2 regions of the Kosakonia sp. Marseille-Q7440 genome follow, and region 2 is predicted to be linked to the other one. Evidence: predicted binding sites of a transcription regulator. Region 2 holds the regulator's gene; the other holds the start of a gene.

Region 1 (11,487 bases), 1.8 Mb from region 2:
GGCCGATGAGCCCGGTGCGCTGTCGCCGCTGGTGGATAAAGGTGAACAGCTGGCGTGGGTATGGCGCAGCAAAGCGCGCTGTAATCCGCTCTTTGTCGCTACCGGCCACCGTGTCAGCCAGGATACTGCGCTGGCGTGGGTGCAGCGCTGCATGAAGGGCTACCGCTTGCCGGAGCCAACGCGCTGGGCAGATGCCGTGGCATCGGGTCGCCCCGCCTTTGCGCGATGGCAGGCAATTCAGCGCGATATCGGGTAAACTGCGGCGCATTACCGTTTTTGAGAAGCGATCATGTTACAAAACCCGATTCATCTGCGACTGGAAAAGCAGGAAAGCTGGCAGCACGTTGTTTTCATGGCCTGTCTGTGCGAGCGCATGTACCCCAACTATGCGCTGTTCTGCCGCCAGACCGGCTTTGGCGATGCGCAGCTCTATCGCCGTATCCTTGACCTGGTGTGGGAAACAGAGACCGTCAAAGATGCGAAGGTCAATTTCGACAGCCAGCTTGAGAAGCTGGAAGAGGGGATCCCCGCCGCAGAGGATTACGATCTCTACGGTGTCTACCCGGCGATTGACGCCTGTGTGGCGCTGAGCGAGTTGATTCATTCGCGTCTGAGCGGTGAAACGCTGGAACACGCCATTGAGGTCAGCAAGACCTCGATCACCACTGTCGCGATGCTGGAAATGACGCAGCAGGGCCGCGAAATGACCGATGAAGAGCTGGGTCTTAACCCCGCTGTAGAGCAGGAATGGGATATCCAGTGGGAGATTTTCCGCCTTTTGGCCGCCTGCGAAGAGCGCGATATTGACCTGATCAAAGGCTTGCGCGCAGACCTGCGCGAGGCTGGCGAGAGTAATATCGGTATAAATTTGCAGCAATGAGACAATAAAACGTGATTTAAGGCCTGTTTTGTCGCGCCTGAAGGCTTCCCTTCTGACCCCCGTCTGGTCTACATTTGGGGGGCGAAAAAAAGTGGCTATCGGTGCGTGTATGCAGGAGAGTGCTTTTGAGGCATTTCCGTCGCACTCGATGCTTAGCAAGCGATAAACACATTGAAAGGATAACTTATGAACAAGACTCAACTGATTGATGTAATTGCAGACAAGGCTGATCTGTCTAAAGCGCAAGCGAAAGCTGCACTGGAATCCACCCTGGCTGCCATTACTGAGTCTCTGAAAGAAGGCGATGCGGTACAACTGGTTGGTTTCGGCACTTTCAAGGTGAACCACCGCGCTGAGCGTACTGGCCGCAACCCGCAGACCGGTAAAGAAATCAAAATCGCCGCAGCTAACGTGCCGGCATTTGTTTCTGGTAAAGCACTGAAAGACGCTGTTAAGTAAGACAGCATGGCAGTGAACAGTTTTGTCGAAGGGGCGGTAACGCCCCTTTTGTCATACTGGCGTCGCCCGCTTTTGCTGGTCGGCGCACTGCTGCTTGCCGCCTGTAGCCACGATTCGTCATTGCCGCCCTTTACCGCCAGCGGTTTCGCCGGCGATCAGGGCGCAATACGCATCTGGCGTAAAGATTCAGGCGGTGAGACCCACCTGCTCTCCGCATTTAGCCCGTGGCATCGTGGGAACACCTCTTTAGCTGAGTATCGCTGGCAAGGCGATGCGCTAACCCTTATCGAACTCAATATCTACGCTAATCCGCCTGAGCATATTCGCGTGCGTTTTGACGATCGTGGCGAGTTGAGCTTTATGCAGCGCGAAGTGAACGGCCAGAAGCAGCAGCTCTCCAGCGACCAGGTTGCGCTTTATCGCTACCGCGCTGAACAGATCCGCCAGACCAGCGATGCGCTGCGTCAGGGACGGGTTGTACTGCGTCAGGGGCGCTGGCAGGCAAATAACACGGTGCAGACCTGCGAAGGGCAGACCGTGAAGCCAGAGCTTGATACGTGGGCGTTAAACCATATTGCGCAGCGCCAGAGCCGTTCGTCGCTGGCGGTGAGCGTGGCGTGGCTGGAAGCGCCGGAAGGGGCGCAGCTGTTGCTGGTGGCGAATGAGGATTTCTGTCACTGGCAGCCGACGGAGAAGAACTTTTAGCGTTGGCGTCATCGGTGCGTTGCCCGATGGCGGCGATGCCTTATCGGGCCTACGAAAAGCGCTTGCACGACAGTGAGGTGCGTTCCGCAGTCCGGATAAGCGCAATGACCACGACACGGTTTTGTAGGCCGGATAAGCGCAGCGCCATCCGGCAATTCGACTTCTGAACGCCGGGTAAGCAAAATCCCACCCGGCCGTGGATCGCGTATTACTTGCTGCCCTGTTCGCGGGCAATCGCGCGGTAACCAATATCGCTGCGGCTAAAGCTGCCATCCCAGTGGATATCGGTCATCAACGCATAAGCGCGCTGCTGCGCTTCGGCAACGGTGTCACCCAGCGCAGTCACGCACAGCACACGTCCACCGTTGGTCAGCACCCGATCATCGTCAGCAAGCGTGGTACCGGCGTGGAACACTTTCCCGTCCGCAACCTCTTCTAACGGCAGGCCGTGGATCTGATCTCCAGTGCGATAGTTACCCGGATAGCCTCCGGCAGCCATCACCACACCAAGCGATGCGCGCGCATCCCATTTCGAGACTTTCTCATCCAGCTTGCCGTCACAGGCTGCCAGGCAGAGTTCCACCAGGTCCGACTGCAAACGCAACATAATCGGCTGCGTCTCCGGGTCGCCAAAGCGGCAGTTGAACTCGATCACCTTCGGGTTGCCCTGCTTATCGATCATCAGCCCGGCATAGAGGAAACCCGTGTAGGTATTTCCTTCTGCCGCCATGCCGCGCACGGTTGGCCAGATGACCTGATCCATTGCCCGCTGGTGGACTTCATCGGTCACCACCGGCGCCGGGGAGTATGCTCCCATACCGCCGGTATTCGGGCCGGTATCGCCGTCGCCGACGCGTTTGTGATCCTGGCTGGTCGCCATTGGCAGCACATGCTCGCCGTCGACCATCACAATAAAGCTCGCCTCTTCGCCGTCGAGAAACTCCTCAATCACAATGCGATGACCCGCATCGCCAAAGGCGTTACCGGCCAGCATATCGTGGACTGCCGCTTCCGCCTCTTCCAGCGTCATGGCGACAATCACCCCTTTACCGGCTGCCAGACCGTCCGCTTTGATGACAATCGGCGCGCCTTTCTCGCGCAGGTAAGCCAGCGCTGGCTCTACCTCGGTAAAGTTCTGGTACTCCGCCGTCGGAATGTTGTGGCGTGCGAGGAAATCTTTGGTGAAGGCTTTGGAGCCTTCGAGCTGCGCTGCGCCTTGGGTCGGGCCAAAAATTTTCAGCCCCTGCGCGCGAAAGGCATCAACCACGCCAATCACCAGCGGCGCTTCCGGGCCAACGATGGTCAGATCGATCTTCTCGCTCTGGGCGAAATTAACCAGCGCCGGAATATCCGTCGCGCTAATCGCCACGTTTTGCAGCGTCGGCTCCAGCGCCGTGCCGGCGTTACCCGGTGCGACAAAGACAGTTTCAACCCGCGCAGACTGGGCCGCTTTCCAGGCCAGCGCGTGTTCGCGCCCGCCGTTACCAATCACTAATACTTTCATTCTCTGCTCCGTGGATTAATGGCGGAAGTGACGCATGTCGGTGAAGATCATCGCGATGCCGTGCTCGTCGGCGGCGGCAATCACTTCGTCATCGCGGATAGAACCGCCCGGCTGGATAACGCAGCTCACGCCGACAGCGGCAGCGGCATCAATACCATCACGGAACGGGAAGAAGGCGTCAGAGGCCATTGCGGAACCTTTCACTTCCAGCCCTTCGTCAGCGGCTTTGATACCAGCGATCTTCGCAGAATAAACGCGGCTCATCTGGCCTGCGCCAATACCGATGGTCATGTTCTCTTTGGCATAGACAATGGCGTTGGATTTAACGAACTTCGCTACCTTCCAGCAGAAGAGCGCATCGCGCAGCTCTTGCTCGGTCGGCTGGCGCTTGCTGACTACGCGCAGCTCATTGGCAGTCACCATGCCCAGATCGCGATCCTGAACCAGCAGGCCGCCATTGACGCGTTTGAAATCGAGGCCCGGTACGCGCGCTGCCCACTGGCCGCAGACCAGTACGCGGACGTTCTGTTTGGCGGCGGTAATGCTCAGCGCTTCCTTTGTGGCAGACGGGGCGATAATCACTTCCACAAACTGGCGAGAGATAATGGCCTGCGCCGTTTCAGCATCCAGTTCGCGGTTGAAAGCGATAATGCCGCCGAATGCTGAGGTCGGGTCGGTTTTATAAGCGCGATCGTACGCATCAAGAATTGAGCCGCCGACGGCGACACCGCACGGGTTGGCGTGTTTCACAATCACGCAGGCGGGCTCATCAAACTCTTTCACGCACTCCAGCGCCGCGTCGGTGTCGGCGATGTTGTTATAGGAGAGCGCTTTGCCCTGCAGCTGCTGCGCGGTGGCAACGGAAGCCTCTTTGATCTCTTCTTCTATATAGAAGGCAGCGTGCTGGTGGCTGTTTTCACCGTAGCGCATATCCTGCTTCTTAATAAAGTTGAGGTTCAGCGTGCGCGGGAAGCGGCCGGCTGGCTCTTTGCTCTCGCCATGATAGGCGGGCACCAGGCTGCCGAAGTAGTTGGCGATCATGCTGTCGTAAGCGGCGGTGTGCTCAAAGGCTTTGATCGCGAGGTCGAAACGGGTCTCCAGCGTCAGCGAGCCGTCGTTGGCATCCATTTCATTAATGATGGTGGTGTAGTCGCTGCTCTTAACCACAATGGCGACATCTTTATGGTTCTTCGCGGCGGAGCGCACCATGGTCGGGCCGCCGATATCGATATTCTCAACGGCGTCTTCCAGCGAGCACCCTTCACGGGCAACAGTCTGGGCGAAGGGGTAGAGGTTAACCACTACCATATCGATTGGTGCGATGGCGTGCTGCGCCATGATGTCATCATCCTGGCCGCGACGACCGAGAATGCCGCCGTGCACTTTCGGGTGCAGGGTTTTTACGCGTCCATCCATCATTTCCGGGAAACCGGTGTAGTCGGAGACTTCGGTCACCGGCAGGCCTTTATCTGCCAGCAGGCGAGCGGTTCCGCCGGTAGAGAGCAGTTCGACGCCACGCTGGGAGAGCGCCTGGGCGAATTCGACGATACCGGCCTTATCAGAAACACTGAGCAGGGCGCGGCGGACTGGACGACGTTGTTGCATGGTAAATCCCCTGGATTTGACTTTAACAGAGAGCGTTAGCTGAATTTTCGCTTCTTTATTATGGGAAGATTCAGCTAACACCCCAGGCAGGGCGGATTAATTTTGCGCGGGCATTGTAACGAAAACGTTTGCGCAACGCTCGGGAATTTTTCCACTTTTGGCGCTTTGTGGATAACTCTGTGTGTAAATGCGTATAAGGGCGGCTTTTGCTGTGGAATGCAGCAGTCAGTCATTTTTATGTCATTTTTCTATTGCGGGGTGCGGAGAACTCCCTATAATGCGCCTCCATCGACACGGCGCTAAGCAAACAACAGCTTGCAGCGACGTTAAGTCGGAAGAGAAAAAATCCTGAAATTCAGGGTTGACTCTGAAAGAGGAAAGCGTAATATACGCCACCTCGCGACAGAGCGCTGAAGCGCGTCGCAACTGCTCTTTAACAATTTATCAGACAATCTGTGTGGGCACTCAGGTGACATGGATTCTTAACGTCCTCGGACGATAAATGAATACCAAGTCTCACGGGTGAACACGTAATTCATTACGGTTTAATTCGATGAGCATCAAACTTTAAATTGAAGAGTTTGATCATGGCTCAGATTGAACGCTGGCGGCAGGCCTAACACATGCAAGTCGAACGGTAACAGGAAGCAGCTTGCTGCTTTGCTGACGAGTGGCGGACGGGTGAGTAATGTCTGGGAAACTGCCTGATGGAGGGGGATAACTACTGGAAACGGTAGCTAATACCGCATAACGTCGCAAGACCAAAGAGGGGGACCTTCGGGCCTCTTGCCATCAGATGTGCCCAGATGGGATTAGCTAGTAGGTGGGGTAACGGCTCACCTAGGCGACGATCCCTAGCTGGTCTGAGAGGATGACCAGCCACACTGGAACTGAGACACGGTCCAGACTCCTACGGGAGGCAGCAGTGGGGAATATTGCACAATGGGCGCAAGCCTGATGCAGCCATGCCGCGTGTATGAAGAAGGCCTTCGGGTTGTAAAGTACTTTCAGCGGGGAGGAAGGCGATGCGGTTAATAACCGCGTCGATTGACGTTACCCGCAGAAGAAGCACCGGCTAACTCCGTGCCAGCAGCCGCGGTAATACGGAGGGTGCAAGCGTTAATCGGAATTACTGGGCGTAAAGCGCACGCAGGCGGTCTGTCAAGTCGGATGTGAAATCCCCGGGCTCAACCTGGGAACTGCATCCGAAACTGGCAGGCTTGAGTCTCGTAGAGGGGGGTAGAATTCCAGGTGTAGCGGTGAAATGCGTAGAGATCTGGAGGAATACCGGTGGCGAAGGCGGCCCCCTGGACGAAGACTGACGCTCAGGTGCGAAAGCGTGGGGAGCAAACAGGATTAGATACCCTGGTAGTCCACGCCGTAAACGATGTCGACTTGGAGGTTGTGCCCTTGAGGCGTGGCTTCCGGAGCTAACGCGTTAAGTCGACCGCCTGGGGAGTACGGCCGCAAGGTTAAAACTCAAATGAATTGACGGGGGCCCGCACAAGCGGTGGAGCATGTGGTTTAATTCGATGCAACGCGAAGAACCTTACCTGGTCTTGACATCCACAGAACTTTCCAGAGATGGATTGGTGCCTTCGGGAACTGTGAGACAGGTGCTGCATGGCTGTCGTCAGCTCGTGTTGTGAAATGTTGGGTTAAGTCCCGCAACGAGCGCAACCCTTATCCTTTGTTGCCAGCGGTTAGGCCGGGAACTCAAAGGAGACTGCCAGTGATAAACTGGAGGAAGGTGGGGATGACGTCAAGTCATCATGGCCCTTACGACCAGGGCTACACACGTGCTACAATGGCGCATACAAAGAGAAGCAATCTCGCGAGAGCTAGCGGACCTCATAAAGTGCGTCGTAGTCCGGATTGGAGTCTGCAACTCGACTCCATGAAGTCGGAATCGCTAGTAATCGTGAATCAGAATGTCACGGTGAATACGTTCCCGGGCCTTGTACACACCGCCCGTCACACCATGGGAGTGGGTTGCAAAAGAAGTAGGTAGCTTAACCTTCGGGAGGGCGCTTACCACTTTGTGATTCATGACTGGGGTGAAGTCGTAACAAGGTAACCGTAGGGGAACCTGCGGTTGGATCACCTCCTTACCTTAAAGAACCTTTCCCTGCAGTGTCCACACAGATTGTCTGATGAAAAGTAAAAAGCAAGGCGTCTTGCGAGTGAGACTTTGTGTCCCCTTCGTCTAGAGGCCCAGGACACCGCCCTTTCACGGCGGTAACAGGGGTTCGAATCCCCTAGGGGACGCCACTTGCTGGTTTGTGAGTGAAAGTCACCTGCCGATATATCTCAAACCTGATTCCTGTGTGAACAGTGAGTCATGTCTGAGATATTTGCTCTTTAAAAATCTGGATCAAGCTGAAAATTGAAACACAGAACAATGCGAATTGTTCCGTGAGTCTCTCAAATTTTCGCAACTGAGGGTGTTTTACGAAACATCTTCGGGTTGTGAGGTTAAGCGACTAAGCGTACACGGTGGATGCCCTGGCAGTCAGAGGCGATGAAGGACGTGCTAATCTGCGAAAAGCGCCGGTAAGGTGATATGAACCGTTACAGCCGGCGATGTCCGAATGGGGAAACCCAGTGCAATCCGTTGCACTATCACAGCATGAATACATAGTGCTGTGAGGCGAACCGGGGGAACTGAAACATCTAAGTACCCCGAGGAAAAGAAATCAACCGAGATTCCCCCAGTAGCGGCGAGCGAACGGGGAACAGCCCAGAGCCTGAATCAGCCTGAGTGTTAGTGGAAGCGTCTGGAAAGTCGCGCGATACAGGGTGACAGCCCCGTACACAAAAGCACACAGGTTGTGAGCTCGATGAGTAGGGCGGGACACGTGGTATCCTGTCTGAATATGGGGGGACCATCCTCCAAGGCTAAATACTCCTGACTGACCGATAGTGAACCAGTACCGTGAGGGAAAGGCGAAAAGAACCCCGGCGAGGGGAGTGAAACAGAACCTGAAACCGTGTACGTACAAGCAGTGGGAGCCTCTTTTATGGGGTGACTGCGTACCTTTTGTATAATGGGTCAGCGACTTATATTCTGTAGCAAGGTTAACCGTATAGGGGAGCCGCAGGGAAACCGAGTCTTAACTGGGCGTTAAGTTGCAGGGTATAGACCCGAAACCCGGTGATCTAGCCATGGGCAGGTTGAAGGTTGGGTAACACTAACTGGAGGACCGAACCGACTAATGTTGAAAAATTAGCGGATGACCTGTGGCTGGGGGTGAAAGGCCAATCAAACCGGGAGATAGCTGGTTCTCCCCGAAAGCTATTTAGGTAGCGCCTCGTGAATTCATCTCCGGGGGTAGAGCACTGTTTCGGCTAGGGGGCCATCCCGGCTTACCAACCCGATGCAAACTACGAATACCGGAGAATGTTATCACGGGAGACACACGGCGGGTGCTAACGTCCGTCGTGAAGAGGGAAACAACCCAGACCGCCAGCTAAGGTCCCAAAGTCATGGTTAAGTGGGAAACGATGTGGGAAGGCCCAGACAGCCAGGATGTTGGCTTAGAAGCAGCCATCATTTAAAGAAAGCGTAATAGCTCACTGGTCGAGTCGGCCTGCGCGGAAGATGTAACGGGGCTAAACCATGCACCGAAGCTGCGGCAGCGACACTATGTGTTGTTGGGTAGGGGAGCGTTCTGTAAGCCGTCGAAGGTGTGCTGTGAGGCATGCTGGAGGTATCAGAAGTGCGAATGCTGACATAAGTAACGATAAAGCGGGTGAAAAGCCCGCTCGCCGGAAGACCAAGGGTTCCTGTCCAACGTTAATCGGGGCAGGGTGAGTCGACCCCTAAGGCGAGGCCGAAAGGCGTAGTCGATGGGAAACAGGTTAATATTCCTGTACTTGGTGTTACTGCGAAGGGGGGACGGAGAAGGCTATGTCGGCCGGGCGACGGTTGTCCCGGTTTAAGCGTGTAGGTGTGTGTTCCAGGTAAATCCGGTTCACTTTAACACTGAGGCGTGATGACGAGGCACTACGGTGCTGAAGTGACAAATGCCCTGCTTCCAGGAAAAGCCTCTAAGCATCAGGTAACACGAAATCGTACCCCAAACCGACACAGGTGGTCAGGTAGAGAATACCAAGGCGCTTGAGAGAACTCGGGTGAAGGAACTAGGCAAAATGGTGCCGTAACTTCGGGAGAAGGCACGCTGGTGCGTAGGTGAAGTGACTTGCTCACGGAGCTGAAACCAGTCGAAGATACCAGCTGGCTGCAACTGTTTATTAAAAACACAGCACTGTGCAAACACGAAAGTGGACGTATACGGTGTGACGCCTGCCCGGTGCCGGAAGGTTAATTGATGGGGTCAACCGCAAGGTGAAGCTCTTGATCGAAGCCCCGGTAAACGGCGGCCGTAACTATAACGGTCCTAAGGTAGCGAAATTCCTTGTCGGGTAAGTTCCGACCTGCACGAATGGCGTAATGATGGCCAGGCTGTCTCCACCCGAGACTCAGTGAAATTGAACTCGCTGTGAAGATGCAGTGTACCCGCGGCAAGACGGAAAGACCCCGTGAACCTTTACTATAGCTTGACACTGAACATTGAGCCTTGATGTGTAGGATAGGTGGGAGGCTTTGAAGCGTGGACGCCAGTCTGCGTGGAGCCAACCTTGAAATACCACCCTTTAATGTTTGATGTTCTAACGTGGACCCGTGATCCGGGTTGCGGACAGTGTCTGGTGGGTAGTTTGACTGGGGCGGTCTCCTCCTAAAGCGTAACGGAGGAGCACGAAGGTCAGCTAATCCTGGTCGGACATCAGGAGGTTAGTGCAATGGCATAAGCTGGCTTGACTGCGAGCGTGACGGCGCGAGCAGGTGCGAAAGCAGGTCATAGTGATCCGGTGGTTCTGAATGGAAGGGCCATCGCTCAACGGATAAAAGGTACTCCGGGGATAACAGGCTGATACCGCCCAAGAGTTCATATCGACGGCGGTGTTTGGCACCTCGATGTCGGCTCATCACATCCTGGGGCTGAAGTAGGTCCCAAGGGTATGGCTGTTCGCCATTTAAAGTGGTACGCGAGCTGGGTTTAGAACGTCGTGAGACAGTTCGGTCCCTATCTGCCGTGGGCGCTGGAGAATTGAGGGGGGCTGCTCCTAGTACGAGAGGACCGGAGTGGACGCATCACTGGTGTTCGGGTTGTCATGCCAATGGCACTGCCCGGTAGCTAAATGCGGAAGAGATAAGTGCTGAAAGCATCTAAGCACGAAACTTGCCCCGAGATGAGTTCTCCCTGAGACTTTAAGTCTCCTGAAGGAACGTTGAAGACGACGACGTTGATAGGCCGGGTGTGTAAGCGCAGCGATGCGTTGAGCTAACCGGTACTAATGAACCGTGAGGCTTAACCTTACAACGCCGAAGATGTTTTGGCGATGAGAGACAGATTTTCAGCTGATACCAGATTTGAAGGAACGAACGCTTTTGCACTGAGGCAAGGCGGCAAGTGACGGAAAGGAAGGAGCATACTGAAGTATGTGACTGACTTTACGAGCGCAGCCAACGCCGCATCAGGGTGAAAGAGACGTTCCGGGCACAAAGAATTTGCCTGGCGGCAACAGCGCGGTGGTCCCACCTGACCCCATGCCGAACTCAGAAGTGAAACGCCGTAGCGCCGATGGTAGTGTGGGGTCTCCCCATGCGAGAGTAGGGAACTGCCAGGCATCAATCAAAGCCGAAAGCCTCATGCGAAAGCATGAGGCTTTTTGCTATGCTTTTTCCACGCGTTTTAATCCTCCCCTCACCGCTAAAGGAAGTAGCCATGGTCACGCTTTACGTTCAGCTGTATAAAAACCGCATGGTTGTACGCAATCTCAACACCCAGCAGCAGGTTTCCGGCCATCAACCCTTCAGCAATCAGCGCATCATTGTTGCCGACTTCTTTGTCGCCGAAAAGTTACTCCGGGATTTGGTTCAACAGGTTGCCCCGCGCTCTTTCTGGCAGTTCCTTCCTAAGTCAGGGAAGCTCGATATTCTCTCTCACGCACTGGAAATGAATGAAGGCGGTTTATCCATAGTTGAAGAGCGCGCCATCCTCGAAGTCGCCTTTGGTGCCGGTGGTGGTCGCTGCCGCGAGCTGCATGCTATCGCCGATCCCGCTCCGCTTAGCGATGCCCAGGTTTTAGCCACTCTGGAAGATATCAAAAAGCCAAAAGCGCCGGGAAATAACAATCCCACTATCATCAGCTAATACATTCCTGTACTGGCCGTAATGTGAAACTTTCTCACCTTCCACCGGCAGGCTCGACATTCAGAACATTTATGGGTATTGTCAGCTGTCTGGATGTCTAAACGTATAAACGTATG
Region 2 (11,487 bases):
GCGTAAAAAGTGGACCGCTTTATCGGCCATCAGCGGGTCGATGTTATGCATGGCGCGAATAATATGACCGGCGTTCCACAGCACAATCATAATCAGCACCGATACGGCACCCGCCAGCCAGAACCCCTGGCTAACCTGATGGGCAATGCGATCGCGACGTCCGGAACCATTCAGCTGCGCAATAACCGGCGTCATCGCCAGCAGCAGGCCGTGACCAAAAAGAATCGCGGGAAACCAGATAGAGGTACCGATGGCGACCGCAGCCATATCCGTGGCGCTATAGCCCCCGGCCATCACGGTATCGACGAAGCCCATCGCCGTCTGGGCAACTTGCGCAAAAATCACCGGCAGGGCAAGTGCCAGTAATTGACGCGCCTCTGTTACATACTTCTGCACGCGAACACCTATATATTGTTGTTATAAGAGAGAATGGAAATACTTAAGAGAAAGGAGTTATATCCTTGTGCGACAAAAAATGCCGCACTGCGATAGGTGCGACATCTGCTCAAATAGTACCTGTTAACGCCTCTTTTTGCCACGTTATCCATAAATCAAAATTATCTTTCGCCGCAAAGCGGGCTTCAGGCTGGCAAGGGAATTTTTCACCTGTTATTGTGCGTGAAGCACACGGTAATGCCGTAAGAATGAAACAGGAGTGATGATTATGTTTACGGGTATTGTACAGGGCACGGCAAAAGTGGTGTCGATTGACGAAAAACCGAATTTTCGCACCCACGTTGTTGAGCTGCCTGAAACGATGCTGGACGGAATTGAAACCGGGGCGTCCATTGCGCATAACGGCTGCTGTCTGACCGTCACCGAGATTAACGGTAGCCATATCAGCTTCGATTTGATGAAAGAGACGCTGCGTATTACCAACCTTGGCGAACTCGAAGTCGGGGATATCGTTAACGTTGAGCGCGCGGCGAAATTCAGCGATGAGATTGGCGGACATTTAATGTCGGGCCATATTATGTCGACCGCTGAAATCGTCAAAATCCTCGCCTCGGAAAATAACCGCCAGATCTGGTTTAAAGTGCAGGATCCGACGCTGATGAAATACATCCTTTATAAAGGATTTATCGGCATCGACGGTATCAGCCTGACGGTCGGCGAAGTCACCGCCACGCGTTTTTGCGTGCACCTGATCCCGGAAACGCTGCAGCGCACCACCCTGAGTGCCAAAAAGCTGGGCCAGCGCGTCAATATTGAGATCGATCCGCAAACCCAGGCCGTTGTCGACACCGTCGAGCGCGTACTGGCGGCAAAAGAGGCCGCTGTCGTGGTAAACGTCGTCGAATAATCCGACGCCGCAGAGAACAAAAAGCCGCAGCGTACCCGTTGCGGCTTTTTTGTTACTCAAACACGGTATTAACGCGCGACGCGCAGACCTTTCTCGACGCCGCGGCTAAATACCACCTGCCAGAGCTGAATGTCGCGGGCGCGAAACGCCCCGGCGCAGGCATTCAGATAGTAGCTGAACATGCGTTTAAACCGTTCGGAGTAGTTGTCGGCGATCTCCGGCCATGCGGCGAGAAAACGCCCATACCAGGCCATCAGCGTGCGGTCATAATCAGCGCCAAAGTTGTGCCAGTCCTCCATCACAAAGTGCGATTCACTGGCGGTGGCGATGTGGCGAACCGAGGGCAGGCAGCCGTTCGGGAAGATGTAGCGGTTGATCCACGGGTCAACATTGTTATCGGTCTGTCTGGAGCCGATGGTGTGGAGTAAAAAGAGGCCGTCCGGCTTCAGGTTTTTGTCGACCACATCAAAGTAGGTGGCGTAGTTTTTCGGCCCGACGTGTTCAAACATGCCGACGGAGACGATGCGGTCAAACTGATCGCGCAGATCGCGGTAGTCCTGCAAAAGAATATCCACATCCAGCCCGGCGCAGCGCTGTTGCGCCATTTTCTGCTGCTCTGCCGAAATAGTGACGCCGACCACGCGAACGCCATAGTGCTGTGCCATAAATTGCGCCAGGCCGCCCCAGCCGCAGCCGATATCCAGCACGCGCATGCCGGGCGTTAACTGCAATTTTTCACAAATAAGCCGCAATTTTGCCTGCTGCGCCTCGGCAAGGGTAGTCGCCTCTTTCCAGTAACCGCAGGAGTATTGCATTGCGGGGTCGAGCATGCGGGTAAAGAGATCGTTGCCGAGATCGTAGTGCTCTTTGCCGACAATCCACGCCCGCTTTTTACTTTGCAGGTTGAAGAGCCGGGCGGCGGCAATGCGCAGGGTATCTTTGAGATGGTGTGGAAGCTGTTTTTCCAGGCCGGCGCGCAGTACCTGGGTAAAGAAGATGTCCAGCCGTTCGCACTCCCACCAGCCGTCCATATAACTTTCGCCGAGTCCGAGCGATCCGTCCTGTAAAACGCGTTTGAAAAAATCAGGATTTTTCACCCGAATGTCTGCGGGAGCGGGGCCGTTGATACGAATACCTGCGCGGCCCAGCAGTTCGTTTGCTATACGGAACCAGTTGTCATCCCGCACGCTCACTTCTTCTATACACGATGAACTCATACCTTCTCCATCACGAATAGCGATCAGAACTCTACAAGCGTAGACGCTGGCAGAATTTGTGAGAAATCTCACGGTTTGCACCGTGAGGCTGATATCAGACGTAGAACAGAGGAAGGGAGAGACCCTTGCCAGAAAAGGCCCTCCTTGGGGAAACGAGCACGCTCCGGTGCCCGTTACTGCATAATATTTATCGTATTTATGAGATAGCCGAAAATTAGTATAGGCCTCAATATCAGGTGATTCAACTTGTCGCTAATAGCGTGCTAATTACGCCATCAGCGACAGTCCCGTCAGCAACTACCCGCGCGCGGAGGAGGGCTCACGCACCTCATCCTGCTCTTCGCCTGCGCGATGCTGAATGCCATAACCGAGTGCCGCGAGCAGCACCATGGCGAGCATCACGCTGGTGGTGGTCAGCAGCGGGGTAATGATCAGCCACGAGACGACAAGGCTTGCCAGGAAGCAGAGCCCCAGTTGCAGGGTATTCTGCAACGCCGCCGCGCGCCCCGTCGCCTGCGGGAAGGGACGCAGCGCCCGCGCAACCACGATAGGGTAAATAGCCCCGTTCGCCACCGCCATCAGGCAGAAGGGGATCATCAGCGCGGTCAGCGAGACGCCGGGAATAAAGCCGACTGCCCAGGTCGCCAGCACGCTCAGGGCGTAGCCACTCAGTAACCACGGTAACATGCGCGATCCCTGCCATTTTTGCAGCGCTGCGCGACAGCCGTAACCACCAATCAGGAAGGCGAACGTCTGCGGCACATAGCTCAGGCCAATCACCGACGGGCCATAGCCCATTTCGTGCAGGATAAACGGCGAGCCGGTAAGCCAGGCAAAGAAGCTGGCGGAGCAGGCGGCGTAGATCATCACGTTGCCACGATAATCACGGGCGCGCAGCAGATCGAGGAAGGTGAGCGCCTGCTGGTCGTGCGCCACTTTTTTTACCGGCGATTTGAGGCGGAAAGCCGGGATCATCAACACCACGGTGATGGCCAGCAGGGTGGCGAAAATTGCCTGCCATTCAATATGGGCCAGCAGCCAGGCACCGAGCAGCGGGGCCAGCGCCGGGGTGAAGCCGACCAGCGGCATAATGGTGGCGAAAATACGGTTAACGCGGTGCGCCGGATAGTGATCCGTTACCAGCGCCTGCCAGCTAACGGTAGCGGCACAGACGCCGACGGCCTGCACGAAACGCAGCACCAGCAGCCAGGTGGCGTCGCGCACCCAAAGGGTGCCAAGACAGCCCAGGGCGAAAATCGACAGCCCAATCAGCAGAATCGGTTTGCGACCATAGCGATCCGACAACGGCCCCCACAGCAGTTGTGCCACCGCGAACCCGGCGAGGAACAGACTCAGCGAGGCGCTGATCACGGCGGGAGAGGTGTTTAAATCTTGCTGAATCGCGCTGAAAGCGGGCAGGTACATGTCGGTGGCTAAAAAGCCCAGCACGCTTAAGCCCGCGAGCCAGACTAAAAATCCTTTGCCAGGTTGCATTCTCATTTCTCTTTAATTGCAGGTAATCAGGGTGGGGAAGTGTAAGGAGTGCTTTCCTGGTTGTGAAACGCTAATATTTGCACATTGGTTTCAAAAATTTTGCAGGCAGAATATGTGGTCAGAATACTCCCTTGAAGTGGTGGATGCCGTAGCGCGTAACGGCAGCTTTAGCGGCGCGGCGCAGGAGTTGCACCGCGTGCCTTCGGCGGTGAGCTACACCGTGCGCCAGCTGGAGGAGTGGCTGGCGGTGCCGCTGTTTATGCGCCGCCACCGCGATGTGGAACTCACCCCCGCCGGGGTCTGGTTTTTAAAGGAGGGGCGATCTGTTATCAAAAAAATGCTGATCACCCGCCAGCAGTGTCAGCAGATCGCCAATGGCTGGCGCGGCCAGTTGCCGATTGCTGTCGATAACATTGTGAAACCCGCGCGCACCCGGCAGATGATCGTCGATTTCTACCGTCACTTCAGCGATGTCGAGCTGGTTGTCTACCAGGAGGTGTTCAACGGCGTCTGGGATGCGCTCGCCGATGGCCGTGTTGAACTGGCGATTGGCGCTACGCAGGCGATCCCCGTCGGGGGGCGCTATGCTTTTCGCGATATGGGCACTTTGAGCTGGAAGTGTGTCGTCTCACGTCAGCATCCGCTGGCGCAGCTCGACGGTCCGTTAAGCGATGAGACGTTGCGCAACTGGCCGTCGCTGATTCAGGAGGATACCTCCCGCTCTTTGCCAAAGCGTATTACCTGGCTGCTGGATAACCAGAAAAGGGTGATGGTGCCTGACTGGGCCTCGTCGGAAGCGTGCCTGTCGGCGGGGCTTTGTGTGGGGATGGTGCCAGCCCATTTTGCCCGCCCGAGGCTCGATAGCGGTGACTGGGTGGCGCTTGAACTGGAAAACCCGTTTCCGGATGCCGCCTGCTGCCTGACATGGCAACAAAACGAGGCGTCACCTGCACTGAACTGGCTGCTCGATTACTTGGGGGACAGCGAAACGTTGAATAAGGAGTGGCTGCGGGAGCCGGAGTAAGGCTCCCGCGGGAGGGGATTAACGGCGGTAATCGCGGAAGGGGCCATCGGCCACCGAGCGGCGCTCCACCAGGCGCGGATGCACCTCAATCGACTGCGACTGTTCACGCTTATTCACAATGCGATCGAGCAGCATGGTGAATGCCGTTTCGCCCAGCGAGTCTTTCGGCTGATGAATCGTCGTCAAGGCCGGGGTAAAGAAGCGCGAGTTGCGCACGTTGTCATAGCCAATGACGGAGATATCCTGCGGCACGCGCAACCCCATCTCATCGGCGGCGCAGAGTGCGCCCATTGCCATAATGTCGCCGCCGCAGAAGACCGCGGTGGGGCGCGAGGACTGGCCGAGGATCTGCTGCATGGCGCGGTAGCCGGACTCCGGCTCAAAGTCGCCCTGCACAATCCAGTTCTCCGGCACGTTGATCATCGCCTCGTTCATCGCCTTCATAAAACCGGCAAGACGGCCTGCGCCGGTGTTGCGCTCCAGCGGACCCGGGATTACGCCGATATCGCGATGGCCGCGCTCGATCAGGTAACGGCCGGCCATATAGCCGCCCTGGAAGGCGTTATCGATCACCGAATCGGTGAAGTCCGCCTTCGATTCGCCCCAGTCCATCACCACCATCGGAATATGGCGATACTCCTCAAGCATGGTGAGCACGGTTTCCGGGTACTCAGAGCACATCACCAGCAGGCCATCGACACGCTTTTGCGCCATCATCGACAGATAGGCGCGCTGCTTCTCCTGGCTGTTCCAGGCGTTGCCGAGGATCAGCGTGTAACCCTTCTGGAAACACTTCTTCTCAACCGCTTCGATGATCTCGGCAAAGTAGGCCGCTTCACTGCTGGTTGCCAGCAGACCAATCGATTTGGTGTGATTCACTTTCAGGCTGCGCGCGACGGCGCTTGGCGAATAGTGCAGCTCTTTGATTGCCGCCCAGACGGCGTTGCGCGTCTCTTCGGCGACAAAACGGGTTTTGTTAATTACATGTGATACGGTTGTAGTGGAAACGTTTGCTCGTTTCGCGACATCTTTAATCGTTGCCATCAGATATTACTCCAGACCATATCGTAAGCTCCTGATAATTCTTGAGGTAAACGTTTGCCTTTAATCACCCTGAACCCATCAAAGTGAGTGCGGTACGCCGGGAAAACGACACTGGACGTCAGGAGGGGAGTCAATGGCCGGTACGCTAATAAATTTAGCGTCGAATTTTGTCTGATCTTGAGCAAAAGGGGAAGTATTAAAACGGTTCTGCTGCCAATTCGCGCAAGATTTTTCAGATAATTTGTGCAAAAATGCGCAGGCTCACTTTTTGTGGGGAAATTAAATGGAGAAAAATTGATGAGCACCGATCTTAAGTATTCACTCTTCACCACCGTCATCGTTCTGAGCCTGATCGTTTTCGGCGCGCTGACCGCTGCACTGCATTGATCTGATGCGAGGGAGAGCCCTCTCCCTCGGTTCTTGCGTCCCCATTGTTACCCGTTGCGCAATAAACTTTTCTCCGTACGCTCACTTCTGTTTTTTGTGACACCTGTCATACTTTTGCCTTTCGCGACCCGGTAGAGGGTCGGCATGTCCATTTCGGAGTCAAAAGATGAAAATAAATTTCCCCCTGCTTGCGCTGGCAATTGGTGCCTTTGGCATTGGCACCACTGAGTTTTCGCCGATGGGGTTACTGCCGGTGATTGCGCAGGGCGTTGGGGTCTCTATTCCGGCGGCGGGGATGCTGATCAGCGCCTACGCCATTGGCGTTATGGTGGGTGCGCCGCTGATGACGCTGCTGCTTTCCCATCGCGGTCGTCGTAATGCGCTGATTTTCTTAATGGCTATTTTCACCGTCGGCAATGTGCTCTCTGCCATTGCGCCGGATTACGCCACCCTGATGATCGCCCGTATTATCACCAGCCTTAATCACGGCGCGTTCTTCGGCCTTGGCTCGGTCGTTGCCGCAAGCGTTGTCGCGAAAGAGAAGCAGGCCAGCGCGGTGGCGACGATGTTTATGGGGCTGACTATCGCCAATATCGGCGGTGTGCCCGCCGCCACCTGGCTTGGGGAGACCATCGGCTGGCGCATGTCCTTTATGGCAACCGCCGGGCTTGGGGTGATCTCCATGGTCTCGCTCTTCTTCTCATTACCGAAAGGCGGCGCGGGCGCGCGACCCAACGTGCGCAACGAACTGGCGGTACTGATGCGCCCGCAGGTGCTGACGGCGCTGCTGACCACCGTGCTCGGTGCCGGGGCAATGTTTACCCTCTATACCTACATCTCACCGGTGTTGCGCACGCTGACGGATGCCACGCCGGTGTTTGTCACCGCCATGCTGGTGCTGATTGGCGTTGGTTTCTCGATTGGTAACTTTTTGGGTGGGAAACTGGCGGACCGCTCGGTAACCGGCACGCTGAAAGGCTTTTTACTGCTGCTGATTGCCATCATGCTGGCTATCCCGCTGCTGGCGCGCAGTGAGATCGGTGCGGCGATCGCCATGGTGGTGTGGGGCGCGGCAACCTTCGCGGTAGTGCCGCCGTTGCAGATGCGCGTGATGCGTGTTGCCCATGAAGCACCGGGGCTGTCGTCATCGGTCAATATTGGCGCCTTCAACCTCGGTAATGCCCTTGGCGCGGCGGCAGGCGGGGCGGTGATCTCCGGCGGCCTCGGCTACAGCTTCGTTCCGGTGATGGGGGCGATTATTGCCGGGCTGGGGCTGCTGCTGGTGCTCTTCTCCGGGCGTGATTCAGCGTCGCGCGTCTGCGCGGCAGCGGAGTAAGGCGAAGTAACACCTGCCGCGCGAGCGGCAGGTGGGAGAGGGGATTAGCGAATGGTTTTCGGCGTGACCACGCGGCGCGCACCAACATAGTGGCGCTGCCAGTAATCTTCGCTTAATGAAGTGACCTGAATATCCTGGCCGCTGCGCGGTGACTGGATAAATTTGCCGTTGCCAACGTAGACGCCAACGTGATCGGCGGTGCCGCGGCCCTGGGTGCGGAAGAAGACCAGATCGCCGCTCTCCAGTTCACGCAGGTTAACCGGTGAGGCATCACGCAGGTGATACATCTCATTGGCGGTACGCGGAATACGGAATTTCACCAGATCCTTATAGGCGTAATAGACTAGCCCGCTGCAATCAAAACCGGTTTTCGGCGAGGTACCGCCCCAGTGGTAGGGTTTGCCAAGCTGGTTCATCAGCTTCGACATCGCGGTTTTTTGCACTTTTTGCACGCGCAGTTTATGCACGTCTGCCAGCGTGCCCGCCTGGCTGCTTTTCACTTTAATACAGTGCGGCTTGTGGCCTTTGCGCGGCGTACACTTCTCAGTCCAGCTAACGGTTGCGGTTTTCTGTGAACTGGATGCTTTACGACGCGAGGGAGTTTTAGCGGTTTTCTGCGGGGTAGCGCTGTTTTTCTTTTTTATCGATTTGGTCGACGTTTTGGTTTTTGCGGTTTTTTTACTGCTGGCTTTTTCTGCTGGAGTGCCACTGCTTTTCTTTGCTGTTTTTGTAGAACTGTTTTTTTTCTTACGTTCGGATGCTTTCGCCAGATGTGTTTTTTGCACGGCCGAGGCTGGCGCTTGTTCAGAAGCGCTCGCTAATGGCGTGAAAGACAACGTGGTGAACAACAAAGCACAGAGCGTGATTGAAGCTTTTGGTATCCGCGCCACTGAGCAATCCCCTGTTAGGGCAGGCATCTATAATGCTTGCGTATGATTTAAAAAACTCGTCGATTCTAATCTATAAAAAGCCCAAACGTTAATACTGTTTTTGCATCTATAGCGTCGTTTCGTTAACAAGCGCAAAAAAACGAGCAAAACGTTTCGCTAAAAACGGATTTTCCGCCGCCTGAACCGCGCCGGGTTGGCTTAAGTCACCTTTACCTTATCGTGCCTGTAACACCTTAAATCCGCGCGCTGAATAAAATGTTATTTTCCGAAGCCAGCCTGACCCGCTACAATGTTCGATCTCTGCCGTAGAAGAAGTTGAAGGAAGCAAAGACAATGAGTGAGACTCTTGAGAAAATTCAGCGCCAGATCGCTGAGAACCCGATTCTGCTGTACATGAAAGGCTCGCCGAAACTGCCAAGCTGCGGTTTCTCCGCCCAGGCGGTACAGGCGCTCTCTGCATGCGGCGAGCGTTTTGCCTATGTGGATATTCTGCAAAACCCGGATATCCGTGCCGAACTGCCAAAATACGCAAACTGGCCAACCTTCCCGCAGCTATGGGTTGAGGGTGAGCTGGTTGGCGGCTGCGATATCATTATCGAAATGTATCAGCGTGGCGAATTGCAGCCGCTGATCAAAGAGGCTGCCGCTAAATATAAAGGCGTACCGGACGCCGAATAACCCGCAGTTATTGGCTCTGCCTGGAAAGGGCTCATGTTTCGACATGAGCCCTTTTTTATTGCCTGTCACCTGCTCACGGCGTGTTGACTTAACCAAAATTATTGGGTATTACTGTGCGGATTTAAGTGTAACCCATTGTTAATTATCCTATTTTAAGAATTTTGATAAACCCAGGCATGCTTTTTCTGATGACAAGCTGTGAACAGGATTGCCTTAATTCAGGATGAATGATGAAAAAAATAGACAAGATAATTACGTTGATGACGCTTCTCTTTGCTTTTTCAGTAACGGCTCAGCAGCAGCCGCTGGCAAGCAGGGAAGATGTGGTGACCACTCTCTCACTGGGCACCCTGAGCGGAACGGCGAAGGAGCGGGTCTACGATACCGATGAGGGCGGACGCAAAGTCAGCCAGCTAGACTGGCGCTATCGTCACGCTGTCGTGGTGCAGGGCTCTATCGAGTGGCCGGTGCAGTCATGGCTCACTGTCGGTGCGTCCGGATGGACAACTGTCGCGCACAGTGGCAGCAAGATGGATGATTACGACTGGCAGCAGGCATCGCAAACCCGATGGATCGACCATAGCTCTCACCCTCATACGTGGCTCAATTTCGCTAACCAGTGGGATCTCCATCTGACGGGCTGGCTCGTTCACCAGCCTGACTGGCGACTTGGCGTGATGGGCGGTTATCGGCAAAGCCGAACCAGCTTCACGGCGCACGGCGCACGGCGGCACGTTCAGCCGTAATAATGGCGCAAAGGTTGGCCGTTTCGATGATGTGAAAGTTCTCGGATATTCACAGCGTTTCAACATACCCTATGTTGGCCTGACCGGTCGTTATCGCTATGGCAATGTTGAAGCAGGAACCAGTCTGAAATATAGCCGCTGGGTAAGAGCGCAAGCGACAGACCAGCACTACTTACGCAGCATCACCTTCAGGGATACTACCCGGCACCAGCATAGCTTTTCCCTTTCGGCTAACGTCGGCTATTACGTCACGCAGCAGGTAAAGCTCTATCTGGAAAGCACGTGGGATCGCACGTTAAACAAAAAAGGGACCAATACCGCCATCTTCTCCAGGGACGGTACCTATGCGCGCGCCTCTTTCAAGGATAGCGCCGGGATAGAACACTCCGCGCTGCTCACCACCGCCGGGCTGGTCTACCACTTTTAATAAAAAACCGGTCAACAGACCGGTTTTTTTCAGGCTTCTGAATCGACTTCTGGCGTCGGCAGCGGCCAGCCGCCAAGCCGCTTCCAGCGGTTAACGATTTCACAAAACAGCCGTGCGGTCTGCTCCGTGTCATATAAGGCCGAGTGCGCCTGGGTAGCGTCAAAGTCGATACCGGCAGCCGCGCAGGCTTTAGAGAGCACGGTCTGACCCAGTGCCAGCCCGCTTAATGACGCGGTATCAAAGGTCACAAAGGGGTGAAACGGATTGCGTTTCATCGCCGCGCGCTCGGCGGCGGCCATCATAAAGCTGTGATCGAAGGTCGCGTTGTGCGCCACCATGATCGCACGGTTGCAGTTCTGCTCTTTCATCCCTTTGCGCACCAGTTTAAAAATGGCGTGCAGGGCGTCATATTCGCTCACCGCGCCGCGCAGCGGGTTCGTCGGGTCGATCCCATTAAACGCCAGCGCTTCTGGTTGTAAATTAGCTCCTTCGAATGGCTCAACGTGAAAGTGCAGGGTGCTGTCAGGCATCAGCCAGCCTTGCTCATCCATTTTTAACGTAACGGCGGCGACTTCCAGCAGGGCGTCGGTTTTGGCGTTAAACCCGGCGGTTTCAACATCGATTACCACAGGGTAAAAACCGCGAAAACGGTCGCACAGAGCAGTCAGTTGAGCATTATCGGACATCAGGATCTCTTGATAGGAAAAAAGGGCAGCGCATTATGGCAAATTTTACGGAAAGATGTAAAACAGCGGGCGCATTGCGCGCCCGGGGGGATCAGTGACCCAGACCGCGTCCGGCGTCTTTCTCTTCAATCAGTTCGATTTTGTAACCGTCCGGATCTTCAACGAAGGCGATAACCGTGGTGCCGCCTTTAACCGGGCCAGCTTCACGGGTGACGTTGCCGCCGTTTTTGCGGATCGCTTCGCAGGACTCCGCCG

The links. Region 2 encodes PurR, which represses purine synthesis genes. Its sites were predicted from a motif close to CANGCAAACGTTTGCNTG; they were not measured.
Region 1: purH (bifunctional phosphoribosylaminoimidazolecarboxamide formyltransferase/IMP cyclohydrolase) is a predicted target of PurR. The motif match lies at 5,271-5,288, and genes of this name have one in related genera.

The regions. Positions count from the first base shown of each region.
Region 1 covers NZ_CBCPLT010000001.1:29,533-41,019, forward strand. Annotated here, with positions in the region: gene nfi (deoxyribonuclease V) at 1-256, shown strand, start outside; gene ACWPW2_RS00160 (YjaG family protein) at 290-880, shown strand; gene hupA (nucleoid-associated protein HU-alpha) at 1,067-1,339, shown strand; gene ACWPW2_RS00170 (DUF1481 domain-containing protein) at 1,352-2,044, shown strand; gene purD (phosphoribosylamine--glycine ligase) at 2,253-3,548, opposite strand; gene purH (bifunctional phosphoribosylaminoimidazolecarboxamide formyltransferase/IMP cyclohydrolase) at 3,564-5,153, opposite strand; rRNA gene ACWPW2_RS00185 (16S ribosomal RNA) at 5,723-7,264, shown strand; tRNA gene ACWPW2_RS00190 (tRNA-Glu) at 7,349-7,424, shown strand; rRNA gene ACWPW2_RS00195 (23S ribosomal RNA) at 7,627-10,533, shown strand; rRNA gene rrf (5S ribosomal RNA) at 10,729-10,844, shown strand; gene ACWPW2_RS00205 (YjaA family stress response protein) at 10,943-11,371, shown strand.
Region 2 covers NZ_CBCPLT010000001.1:1,828,659-1,840,145, forward strand. Annotated here, with positions in the region: gene mdtK (MdtK family multidrug efflux MATE transporter) at 1-396, opposite strand, end outside; gene ACWPW2_RS08425 (riboflavin synthase) at 665-1,303, shown strand; gene cfa (cyclopropane fatty acyl phospholipid synthase) at 1,372-2,520, opposite strand; gene punC (purine nucleoside transporter PunC) at 2,818-4,014, opposite strand; partial or broken gene punR (DNA-binding transcriptional activator PunR) at 4,127-5,060, shown strand; gene purR (HTH-type transcriptional repressor PurR) at 5,057-6,082, opposite strand; gene cydH (cytochrome bd-I oxidase subunit CydH) at 6,380-6,469, shown strand; gene ACWPW2_RS08455 (MFS transporter) at 6,636-7,805, shown strand; gene ACWPW2_RS08460 (C40 family peptidase) at 7,850-8,695, opposite strand; gene ACWPW2_RS08465 (Grx4 family monothiol glutaredoxin) at 9,029-9,373, shown strand; gene ACWPW2_RS08470 (omptin family outer membrane protease) at 9,601-10,119, shown strand; gene ACWPW2_RS08475 (omptin family outer membrane protease) at 10,151-10,546, shown strand; gene rnt (ribonuclease T) at 10,576-11,232, opposite strand; gene gloA (lactoylglutathione lyase) at 11,324-11,487, opposite strand, start outside.